DNA from 4 places in the Halomonas tibetensis genome. Region 3 is predicted to be linked to each of the others. Evidence: predicted binding sites of a transcription regulator. Region 3 holds the regulator's gene; each other region holds the start of a gene.
What was found. The regulator LexA, encoded in region 3, represses DNA repair genes until DNA is damaged. The targets are predictions, from matches to a motif close to TACTGTNTANNTANACAGTA.
Positions count from the first base shown of each region.

Region 1 (2,975 bases), on a different contig from region 3:
AACCACCTTCCTGAACATTGACCGGACCGCCGGAGGTCACGGTCACCGTGTGAGGGTCTGGAATGAAGAAGCGCTCTAGTACCACTTCACCGAAATAGGGCGCCTCCTGCCATTCTAGGCCGTCATTTTCCGGCATAGGGACGGCTCGGGTCGCATCGGCCAGCGCCAGGCTGAGTTCGCCGTTGAAAAAGGCGCCATGGTGATAGCTGCCTACCCAGATCCGATAGTCCCCCGGCGCCATCTGATTCAGCTGCAGAGCCGGATCAAGCGTTCCAGGCCCGGCATCATCGTTGCACATCCAGTTGCCCGCAGGGTCTTGAACCACCAGAACGGCATCGTCGCTTGCGTCATCTGCGGAGAATCTCAGGGCAGTCGCCTCGGTTGGCTCGGTAACGGTCAGCAGGAAATCGGGCTGAGTAGCGGCATGGCCGACGCAATCGCTGCCGAGGCCGGAGACGTCATTGCTGCCACCGGCGACGATCACCGTCCTGTAGGGCATCCCGAGCATGCCGCCGCCGATGCTGTGCTCGCCGAATCGGCCCGACTGGTCGGTGGCCAGAAGGCCCTTAGTGGACGTGTAGTCATCCCAGTCGGTCAGGAGGTCATCCCCTTCCAACACCCGACTTGCCAGGGGCGAAGCCAGCAGGCTGCCCAGCCGTCCTCCGGTTCTTTGCTCGGTATGCACAGCAGTTGGTATGCCGATGACACGCCCCTGTTCGTCTAGTGCGACCCCGCCACTGTTTCCCGCAGACATCTCTGCATTGGTGAGGTACCAGCCGGCGACCCGATCATCTCCCACTTCATGCATTTGCACTGAGGAGATGATGCCGGTGGTAAAGACCAAGTCGTTCTCCGCGAGCCCTGGATATCCCAGCAGCGCAATGGTGTCTCCCCGATTCATGACCCGATCCAGCGGCGCGAACTCCAGTCGCGGGAGAACGTATCCCGAGGGGTGCTCCCCTGCAAGCAACTCTGCAGCGGACACCGGCTTGCCCTCCATGTCTGACGTGACCCGGTACAGCGCCAGATCGTAAGCGCGGGAGAAGACCAGCAGGTCGGCATAGAAAAGGGGAACAGCGGGCTCATTGACGTCGAGCAGCACCGCAATGGTCACGCTCCGCTCACCACTGACGACGTGACGGTTGGTCAGCAGCAGGACCTGATCCCCCTCGACCATCAGGCTGCCCGAACCGGCACCCGTGGGTGTTTGGACCTGCACGATGGCAGGCGCGATGGCATTCACATCGAACGACTGGGCATGAACAGCGGGAACCAGAAGCGTGGCGTAGCAAAACAGAAGGGTCAGTATCTTCATGGAGACTGCCGTTTGAGACATGACATGAGCCGGCAGGACTGGCCTGGCGTATGGGTGCAGCACCCATGGAGAGTACCCGGATCGGCAGCGGATTTCCTGAGCTCATCTTCTCGAGTACCAACGGGCATGAATTGTTCTTCATCTATAGTTTCAGATGATAATGGCGGGCGCCCTCCAGCGGCAGGCCTGAGTAGGCGGTCATGGATCGCTCTCGTCGTGTCGGGTCTTGCATGCGTGCGACTCCCTGCCAATACTGTACGCGTGTACAGTATAAAAGGATCATCCACATGTCGAGTCGCCAGACCCTCTCCGCCAAGCTGATCGGCCGCGCCCAGAGCGTGACAGCCACGCACCACCAACCGCTGTTCGGCAGCCGCGTGCGTGCCGGCTTTCCCAGCCCCGCAGACGACCACCTCGACACCGACGTCGATCTGCATGCCCATGTCGTGAAGCACCCGGCGGCGACCTTCTTCGTCCGCGCCGAGGGCGACTCCATGCGCGGTGACGGCATCCACGACGGCGATCTGCTGGTGGTGGATCGCAGCCTGGAGCCTGTGCCGGGTCGCGTGCTGATCGTCGCCTTGAACGGCGAGTTGACCGTCAAACGCCTCGAGCACATCGGCCAGCGGCCCTACCTCACCGCCAGCAACCCGCGCTTTCAGCCGATCCCACTGATGGGGCAGGAGGCCCAGGTGTGGGGCGTGGTGACCCACGTCGTCCATGCGCTGGGAGGAGGGCGCCCATGATCGCTCTGGTCGACTGCAACAACTTCTACGTCAGCTGCGAGCGGGTGTTCGATCCGAGGCTGGAGGGTCGTCCGGTGGGGGTGCTCTCCAACAACGACGGCTGCGTGGTCGCCCGCTCCAACGAGCTCAAGGCACTGGGCGTGGAGATGGGGGCCGCCCTGCATCTGTTGTCGCCCCACATCCGCCGCCAGGCCGTGCTGCTCTCCAGCAACTACGCGCTCTACGGCGACATGAGCCGCCGTGTCACCGAGACGCTGAGCCAGTTCTCGCCCCACGTCGAGGTATACTCCATCGACGAGAGCTTCGTCGGCTTCCAGGGCTTCGACCCGGCCACGCTGGAGGCGCGTGGCCATACCCTGCGCCAGACCGTGCGCCAGTGGACAGGGATCCCTGTCTGCGTGGGCTTTGCGCCGACCCGGGTGCTGGCCAAGCTGGCCAACCGGGCGGCCAAAAAGATCCCCGCCTACGAGGGTGTCTGCCAGCTCGAGGCGGATGGCCCCGACACCCGGTCGCTGCTGCAGCAGTTGCCGGTCACCGAGCTGTGGGGTGTGGCGAGGCGCACTGGTGAGCGCCTGGCCCTGATGGATATCAAGACTGCCTGGGAACTGCGCGAGGCCGATCCCAAGCGGATCCGCCGCGCCTTCTCGGTGGTGATGGAGCGCATCGTCTGGGAACTGCGCGGGCGTCCCGCCATCCAGCTCGACGACATGGCCGCGCCCAAGAAACAGATTATGGTCTCGCGCTCCTTCGGGCGCATGACCTCCGACCCAGCCGACCTGCGCGAAGCCGTCCGCCAGCACCCCGCCAGGGCAGGGGAGAAGCTGCGCCGCCAGGGCGGCGTCACCAGCGCGGTGATGGTGTTCGTGCGCACCAACCCCTTCCAGCTCGATCAGCCGCAATACCGCAACAGCGTG
Region 1 covers NZ_JBHRSQ010000033.1:398-3,372, forward strand. The annotation lists gene ACFODV_RS15250 (S1 family peptidase) at 1-1,315, opposite strand, end outside; gene ACFODV_RS15255 (LexA family protein) at 1,603-2,061, shown strand; gene ACFODV_RS15260 (Y-family DNA polymerase) at 2,058-2,975, shown strand, end outside.
Region 1: a site for LexA is predicted at 1,567-1,586, ahead of ACFODV_RS15255 (LexA family protein). Genes of this name have one in related genera too.

Region 2 (2,975 bases), on a different contig from region 3:
TCGTGGAGGCTCTATCGTGGCTCAACGACGGGGGCGAATTCCACACCCGACGACGAAGAGCCTTGATGAGCCAGCAGGTTCGTCTGGTAGACAGCCTGTTTCGCTGGGGTGGCGAAGAATTCGCGATCTTGCTACCTAACACCGCTATCTCGGCTACTCGATTCATTGCCGAGCGACTGAGACAAGCGGTCAGCCAGTTCCGTTTTGATTTAGAAGGTGATATCACGGTCAGTATTGGCGCGGCCGAGCTGGAGCGCGGTGAAACGGCCCTGAGCTGGTTTAAGCGAGCCGATGAGGCAATGTATGCCGCGAAGTACCAAGGGCGCAATCGGGTGGTTTGCGCTGATGCGATTACCGACCGTTTCATCAGCGGTGAGGACGCTGACAGTTCGGTCCTGATGCCGTGGAAACCGATCTACGAATGCGGTCATCCATTGATCGATCAACAGCACCAGGAGTTGTTCCGTCTGGGCAATAAAATGATTTCCGCAAGCCTAGACGAAACTGTCGGCAAGGAACACTTCCTGCTGCTTGCAGATGAACTAATCGAACACTGCACGCAACATTTTTCCGATGAAGAGGACATCCTCGCCAACATCGGCTATGACGGGTTCGACAAACATCAAAAAGCCCACAACGGACTGCTTAGCCGCGCGCGTAAGCTACGCAATCAGGCTCAGACAGGAACCGTGACCACGCGAGATGTCATCGACTTTCTGGTCAACAAGCTCGTCAAGCAACACCTCCTGACGGCTGACATGGACTTCTTTGAGCAGCTGATGAAACCGTCAACAGTTGAGAACAAAGCGATTGGCAACTAATCCGGGATCAAATTTGCCCGACGACGACAGCAGGCAGGGAAGACTATTAATGGTCAAGTAAACTGACCCAGTATCGGCCAACGCTTTTGTCCCACCCCCAAAGTGGCAGCGTTGCTGATCCTACCCAGTAGCAGTCGACCAGCCCGATCATCGTTGCCACCCTGCCCTAAACTAGGAACTCATGCACCACGGCACTTACCACACCCCAGGCCTGGCATTTTAGGTCTGCGGCGGGGATCGGTGGATAGCGTGAGTTGCCCGATACCAGGAAGGTACGGTTGCCTTGTAGTTCATAGCGCTTCACCACCAGCTCGCCTTCGACCGAAGCCACCAGAATATGACCCGGCCGGGGCTCAATAGCACTGTCGACCACCAGGAGGTCACCAGCCTGGATGCCCAAGGTTTCCATGCTGTCGCCCGTCACCGTCATGAAGAAGGTCGATGCTGCCCGCTTCACCAGCCGTTCGTTGAGGTCCAGGGTACGGCCCTCATAGTCCTGTGCGGGGCTGGGAAAGCCTGAGAGACCGGCCCTGGTCAGCAACAGCGGATAAGGCAGCGGCTGTGATGGCGGGGCTGGGTGTGCGGGGATCAGCGGGTCATGCGACATGGTGGCCTCCTCGATACCTGATATTTATACAGTATCGGGTAGGAGACCCTATCTGCCAAGGGACGAATCGCCATGGAGCCATCCGAGGCAGGCAAGCCCGGCATGGAAATGCTAAGATGATTCCAACATTAGAATAGGCATATGAAATGCGACATGTCTGACTTACCAGCTTCTTCCGCAGGCAAAGGTCATTTATCGACCCAAAGCCGACATGGCGGTAACAGCAAAGGCGTGCGGTTATGGGTATACAGCCCAATTTTAGTCAATATTGATAAGAATCATGGCTTACGATAATTTTGTCAGATTGCATTTTCTGTGCAAACGTGATGGCACGTCCTCTAATCATAGAACGCGCCGTTTATTACCGTTAGGCTTCAGTGCCAGCAATTCAACGTTAGGAGTGTTTATGAACAAGAAAGACAGAATCGCTATTGTAGTCAGTATCTTGTATTTTCTATTTCCTCTCGGAGTTCTATTCGAAGGTTCTAGGGATGCACCTGCTGCGGCATTAGTTTTCATGTCTCCTTTGATTGCTTATTGGGGTTATCGATTTATCAAGAACGACATAAGTTTTTTGAAGAATAGCGAGAAATAAAAAGCATGATATACATTCTCAAAATTCGCCCGGTTGATAAGGGGGATCTATCCTCAACAATCCCTTTCTTGCCTGAAGTTGATGACTACGAAATGTATGTGGGTGCACTTCGTGACGACCTGAAACAAATAGACGGAATTATTGACGTTGCCCAAAATGATTCATCGTTATCTATCAAAATCAATGAATCAATTAGCGAAGAGGAGCTTAAGAAGCGAATAAGGACAGTCTTCAGCGAAGACTTGTTGAGAAGCCTGCGATTTGTGTCTTTGGTTAAGTCCTAACTTGGGTAGCAAGCCTAACAAGTCATGCCACCCCTTACGTAAAAGTCGCTGCGCGGTTTCGTCGTCGGTGCTTGAAACTTTGACCACAGGAGAGAATCATGTTTCATACAACCAAAGCGTTTAGCATTGCATTCATATTGGCTCTTTGCTTTGGCATTGGCGCTGCCGCTTATACATCAGGCGTATTGGCTCAATCTGTAATCGAGTCTCAGATCGACGGGGAGTTTGAGGGCTGGGAAGGAGAAACGGTCGTCAAACTTATGAATGGTCAGATCTGGATACAGACCGAGTATTATTACGAGTATAACTACGCCTATATGCCTGACGTTCTGATTTATCAGTCGAGTGGTGGCTGGAATATGAAGGTTGAAGGTGTAAACAAGGCAGTTGGCGTTGAACAGCTTCGGTGATCTGTTGGCCTAACAATTCGTTCAAGCCGACGCCGCGTCTCGGCACGGCTTAACGCAAGTATTATATCAGAATGACCTTAACGTCCGCTCCTGGCCGAATGAGGAATGTGAGTCTATGCTGAATAATAGAATTCGGCAGCTGGCGACCCAAAACCGACGTGCTGAAAAAAGCAGCGGGCACGTTCAAGCGGAATACCAAGCACGCAATATAATACAACTGTTAGGTGAAACTAGAGACACGATGAAGACGACTTTCTT
Region 2 covers NZ_JBHRSQ010000040.1:109,675-112,649, reverse strand. The annotation lists partial or broken gene ACFODV_RS16785 (hemerythrin domain-containing protein) at 1-821, shown strand, start outside; gene ACFODV_RS16780 (LexA family protein) at 988-1,428, opposite strand; gene ACFODV_RS16775 (hypothetical protein) at 2,406-2,717, shown strand; gene ACFODV_RS16770 (lysozyme inhibitor LprI family protein) at 2,833-2,975, shown strand, end outside.
Region 2: a site for LexA is predicted at 1,443-1,462, ahead of ACFODV_RS16780 (LexA family protein). Genes of this name have one in related genera too.

Region 3 (2,975 bases):
CCGCGGCTCTCCAGGGTGGTCAGGCTGAAGTCGTCGAAGCGCACTTTCACCACTACCCCGGCCAGGGGAGGGTGACCGTGGCGGGCGATGCGCTCCTCTAGTTTCTGGCAAAGCGGCGCCAAGGCCTGGCGGCAACTGGCGAGATCGGGCAGGTCCTGGGCAAAGGTGCTCTCTACGCTGATTGACTTGCGCTCGCGCTCCAGGCGCACCGGCCGCTCATCGATGCCCCGGGCCAGCTCGAAAAGCCGCTTGCCAAACTTGCCGAAGGCCTCGAGTAGCCGCTCCAGCGGCACTTCGCCCAGTGCCGCACAGGTGGTAATGCCCATGGCATCCAAGCGGGCACCGGTGGCGGGCCCCACGCCGTGGAGCTTTTTCACCGGCAGCGCCTGCAGGAAATCCTCCATGCGCTCCGGGGTGATCACCGTCAGGCCGTTGGGCTTTTCCCAGTCGCTGGCTATCTTGGCCAGGAACTTGTTGGGCGCCACCCCCACGGAGAGGGTGATGCCGGTGCGCGCGAGGCTCTCTTCCTTGAGCCAGCGGGCCATCCAGGTGGCGCTGCCGGAAAAGCGCTCCACCTCACTGACGTCGAGGAAGGCCTCGTCCAGGGAGAGGGGCTCCACCAGAGGAGTCAGCTCATGGAAGATCGCCTGGACCTGCTGAGAGACGTCGCGGTACTTGTCGAAGTTGCCGGGCAGCAGGGTGAGGTGGGGGCAGAGGCGCAAGGCTCGGGCCGTGGGCATCGCCGAATGGATGCCGAAGACCCGGGCGGGGTAGTTGCAGGTGGCGATGACCCCGCGTCGCTCGGGACTTCCACCGATAGCCAGCGGCAGTTCCGTGAGCGCGGGGTTGTCGCGCATTTCCACCGCCGCGAAGAAGCAGTCGCAGTCGGCATGAAGGATCTTTCTCATGGGGCAAACTCGGTAAGGGCCCTTGTCGGCGCCTACCCCAGTGCCTGGCCGCTGCCGCCGCGAATCACGCCCACCCCGATGCCCTCGATCTCCAGCGCTTGATGGCGCAGGTCTACCTCGATGGGAGCGAACTCTGAATTCTCGGCGCTCAGGGTGACCACGTGTCCGCTGCGCTGGAAGCGCTTCACGGTTACCTCGTCCTCCAGGCGCGCTACCACGATCTGGCCGTCGCGCACCCGCTCGGTGCGGTGCACGGCAAGCAGATCACCCTCCAGGATACCGACATCCTTCATGGAAAGGCCGCGGACCCTAAGCAGGTAGTCGGCCCGGGGCGTGAAGTACTCAGGGGGCAACGGGCAGTAGCGATCGATATGCTCGGCGGCTAGGATCGGGCTTCCCGCAGCCACTTCGCCGATGATTGCCAGCCCCTGCAGCGGGGCATCGCCCTCAGCGACGGGTTCCTGCTCCTGGGCGGGTAGGCGTATGCCGCGGGAGGTGCCTGCGATCATGCGGATGGCGCCCTTCTTCTCGAGCGCCCGCAGGTGCTCTTCGGCGGCGTTGGGAGAGCGGAACCCCAGGGCCCGGGCAATCTCGGCCCGGGTGGGCGGATAGCCAAGGTCCTGGAGGGTCTTGACGATAAAGTCATAGACGTTTTGCTGGCGCTGGGTGAGGGGGCGTGCCATGCGACCTCCGAGGCGGAATCGGCGACTGGGTGAATACGTTAGTGATCAAGTATACAGCATGTTATTCCATCCAGTAATGGGTGTTTTGCTGGCGCCCACCAGAAGCCTCCGTCGCGCTGATAGAAGTAAGGCTTCGTTTAAAACGCGTTGTCCCGCCGGGCATTGAGAATGGTGCTTCGGCTGGCTTACAATTCATTTTACGTTTGAAACACCTGTTTATGACCGGGATTCTTATCGGGACTCTATATCGGGACTTTCTATCGGGACTTTTTATCGGGACTCTCCAAATGGCCCAGACCGACACCGTCACCCGCATCCTTGATACGGCCGAGGTGCTGTTCGCCGAGCGTGGCTTCGCCGAGACCTCGCTGCGCACCATCACCAGCAAGGCCAAGGTTAATCTGGCCGCGGTGAACTACCACTTCGGCTCAAAGAAATCGCTGATCCAGGCGGTGTTTGCCCGCTATCTTGACCCCTTCACCGAGCGCTTTCACCGCGCCCTGGACGAGCTCCAGGCTCACTACGGCGACGAGGTGATCCCCCTTGAGGAGCTGCTGGAGACCATGGCGCGCAGCGTGCTGGAGGTGCCTGCGGAGCGCAACAGCCTCAAGGTCTTCATGCGCCTGCTGGGGCTCGCTTACAGCCAGGCCCAAGGGCACCTGCGCCGCTATATTCAGGAGGAGTACGGCAGCGTCTTTACCCGCTTCACCGAACTGGTTCGCCAGGCCACTCCCGAGCTTCCCGATGCCGAACGCTTCTGGCGCCTTCACTTCATGCTCGGCACGGTGATCTTCACCCTCTCCGGCCTTGACGCGCTCCGCGACATCGCCGAGAAGGATTATCAGGAACATGTCACGGTGCGCGATCTGATCCGACGCCTGCGCCCGGTGGTGGTCGCCGCCATGCAGGCTCCGCTGCCGACGCCGGTTACGCTGGCAGCCCAGGAAGCCTGAACGGTGCTTGATTGCCATGGGCGCCGGCGGCGCTGTCACTCCCGCTAGCGATGCCCTAGACTCTTGTCCCTTTAAACTCTTACCCCTTTCATGCCATGGAATCGATCATGCCCACGACCCTTGGTCCGGTGATGCTTGACCTGGAAGGTACCGCCCTCACTGCCGAGGAGCGCACGCTGCTGGCACGTCCCGAGGTGGGAGGGGTCATTCTGTTTGCCCGCAACACCGAATCGGCGGAGCAGGTGCGCGAACTGAGCCTGGCGATTCGCTCGGTCCGCCCGGAGCTGCTGCTGGCCATCGACCAGGAGGGTGGCCGGGTGCAGCGTCTGCGCCAGGGCGTCACCCGGTTGCCGTCCATGGCGCGACTGGCGGCGGGCGTGGCCCGCCATCCCGAGGTCACCCGGCGGCTCTGCCAGGACGCCGGCTGGCTG
Region 3 covers NZ_JBHRSQ010000008.1:233,121-236,095, forward strand. The annotation lists gene dinB (DNA polymerase IV) at 1-908, opposite strand, end outside; gene lexA (transcriptional repressor LexA) at 941-1,591, opposite strand; gene ACFODV_RS06135 (TetR/AcrR family transcriptional regulator) at 1,879-2,544, shown strand; gene nagZ (beta-N-acetylhexosaminidase) at 2,652-2,975, shown strand, end outside.

Region 4 (2,975 bases), on a different contig from region 3:
CTCGGCGGCGGGCGTATCACGCTCGAGGATTTCGACCTCGAAGCGCGCCTTGCCCATGGCCAGGAAGGCGAGCTGCTCCTGAACCGCCTTGCCAAAACGCGTGGCGGCCTGGCGCCTTGCCTCGCCCACTTGCCGCGCCAGGCCCCGCCACCGCTCGCGGAGGGTGTCGACCTCGACTTCCAGCGCCTCGAGGTCTTCATCACCCCCCTCCAGGCGTTCCAGCTCTCCCTGTAGACGCTGGTGCAGTTCGGTAAGCTCCTCGGGCATTACATGGTGCTTGCGTGCCAAGCGGTGCACCTCGCTGAGACGCTGCTCTGCCCAGGCCAGGCGCTCCGGGTCGAGCTCGGTGCCCTCGGCGAAGTGATGGAGCTCCCTGGCCGCCTCCTCTACCTGTATACGCGCATCGCCTAGCATGGAGAGCGCCTCGGAGAGGCGGCCACGGTCGCTGCCGGGCAGCGCCGACAGATGATTGATCGCCTGGGTCAGCAGTGCCATGGCGCCGCCCTCGTCGCTGTCGCAGCACTCGGCGGCGAGCTGCGCCTCTCGCAGGCGCTCCTCGGCGTGGGCCAACTCTTCCTGCTCCTCCTCCAACGCCTTCAGCTCGCCCTCGGCCAGAGCCAACTGGTCGAGCTCCTCCACCTGGTAGCGCACCAGCTGTCGGCGGGCGGCTAGCTCGTCGCCATCCTCGGCGAGACGTTTCAGCCGGCGCCGCGCGGCCTGCCAGGCCCGGAAGGTCTCGGCCATGTCGCCCACCGACACGCGATGGTCGGCGAAGTCGTCGAGCAGGCGCAGATGAGTCTCCTCGCGCAGCAGCGCCTGGTGGGCGTGCTGGCCGTGGATCTCGATCAGCCGCTCGCCCAGCGCCTTGAGGTCGGCCACGGTGGCCGGCTGGCCGTTGATCCACGCCTTGGAGCGCCCGTTGGCGCTGACCACCCGGCGCAGCAGGCAGTCGTCCTCGGGCAGTTCCCGGGCTTCTAGCCAGGCGCGCGCTTCGGGCAGCGCGGCAATATCGAATCGCGCGGAGAGGTCGGTGCGATCACAGCCGTGGCGCACGCTGCCGGCATCGGCGCGTTCGCCCAGGCAGAGCCCCAGGGCCCCGAGCAGAATCGACTTGCCGGCGCCGGTTTCGCCGGTGATGGCGGTCATGCCGCCGGCGAATTCAAGCTCCAGATGGTCGACGATGGCGAAGTCGCGAATGGCGAGCTCTGTCAGCATGATGCCTCCCGGAAAGTCTGCAGGCCCTGGGGTCAGGACTACTGGTCATCTATACAATATGTGTGCGTTTATACAGTAGTCCAGGTTGGCCAACAATGCACGGCGGCTTGCCCGCCTTGAGTTCCTGCGCCCTGACCCCATATACCCCGCAGAATCGTTTTTTCGTCATTCATTATTGAGCCGGCGGCCCATAGCCGCCGCCTCCCTGTCAGGAGAGACCCATGGCCAAAGAGCCCCAGACCCCGCTGGACGAGGAACTTGCCCGTCGTGAGCAGGAGGCCGAGCCGCAGCCCGTGGAAGGCGAACTGGAGGATGCCGTTGAGGCGGCCGAACAAGCAGAATCGGATGAGGCTGAGCTTGAGAGCGACAACCCCGAAGCCGAGATGCTGGCCGCCCGCGTAGAAGAGCTGGAGACGAGCGTCGCCGAGGCCAAGGACCAGGCGCTGCGTGCTGCCGCCGAGGCTCAGAACGTGCGTCGCCGCGCGGAGCAAGAGGCCGAGAAGGCCCGCAAGTTTGCGCTGGAGAAGTTCGTCAAGGAGCTGCTGCCGGTGGTTGATAGCCTGGAGAAGGCGCTGGACGCCATGGCGGACGAGGCCACTGAGGCCCACCGTGAAGGGGTCTCCATGACGCTCAAGATGCAGCATGACGTGCTGGCCAAGTTCGGTGTCGAAGCCATAGAGCCGTCGGGCGAACCCTTTGATCCCCAGTTTCATGAGGCCATGGCCATGGTGCCCAACCCGGAGTTGGAGCCCAATACGGTCATGGAAGTGATGCTGAAGGGCTATCTGCTCAATGGGCGACTGGTGCGCCCCGCCATGGTGATCGTCAGTCAGGCCGCAGGCTGACGCACAACAAATCTCGGCCGCGGGTCTTGAAATACCACCCCCGGCCCCCAGATAGAAGTCAACTCCGCGGCGCATGCCGCAGAACACGACTCCGGATACACAGCAACGACTCTACGAGGATTTCCTATGGGACGCATTATTGGTATTGACCTGGGGACCACCAACTCCTGCGTGGCCGTACTTGACGGCGACAGCGCCAAGGTCATCGAGAACGCCGAGGGCACCCGCACCACGCCCTCCATCATCGCCTACACCGAAGACGGCGAGATTCTGGTGGGCCAATCGGCCAAGCGCCAGGCGGTCACCAACCCGACCAACACCCTTTACGCCATCAAGCGCCTGATCGGTCGTCGCTTCAAGGACGACGTCGTCCAGAAGGACATCAAGATGGTGCCCTACGGCATCACCGAGGCCGACAACGGCGACGCCTGGGTTGAGGTCAATGGCAAGAAGTTGGCACCGCCGCAGGTCAGCGCCGAAGTGCTGAAGAAGATGAAGAAGACCGCGGAAGACTACCTGGGTGAAGAAGTCACCGAGGCGGTCATCACCGTGCCGGCCTACTTCAACGACAGCCAGCGTCAGGCGACCAAGGATGCCGGGCGCATTGCCGGCCTCGAGGTGAAGCGCATTATCAACGAGCCCACCGCGGCGGCGCTGGCCTACGGCATGGACAAGTCTCGCGGTGACAAGACCATCGCGGTCTATGACCTGGGCGGTGGCACCTTCGACATCTCCATCATCGAGGTGGCCGACGTCGACGGTGAGACTCAGTTCGAGGTGCTGGCCACCAACGGCGACACCTTCCTGGGTGGTGAAGACTTCGACATGTACCTGATCAACTACCTGGTCGATCAGTTCAAGTCCGACAGCGGCATCGATCTTTCCGGCGACAACCTGGCCATGCAGCGCCTCAAG
Region 4 covers NZ_JBHRSQ010000019.1:51,284-54,258, reverse strand. The annotation lists gene recN (DNA repair protein RecN) at 1-1,215, opposite strand, end outside; gene grpE (nucleotide exchange factor GrpE) at 1,437-2,060, shown strand; gene dnaK (molecular chaperone DnaK) at 2,187-2,975, shown strand, end outside.
Region 4: a site for LexA is predicted at 1,255-1,274, ahead of recN (DNA repair protein RecN). Genes of this name have one in related genera too.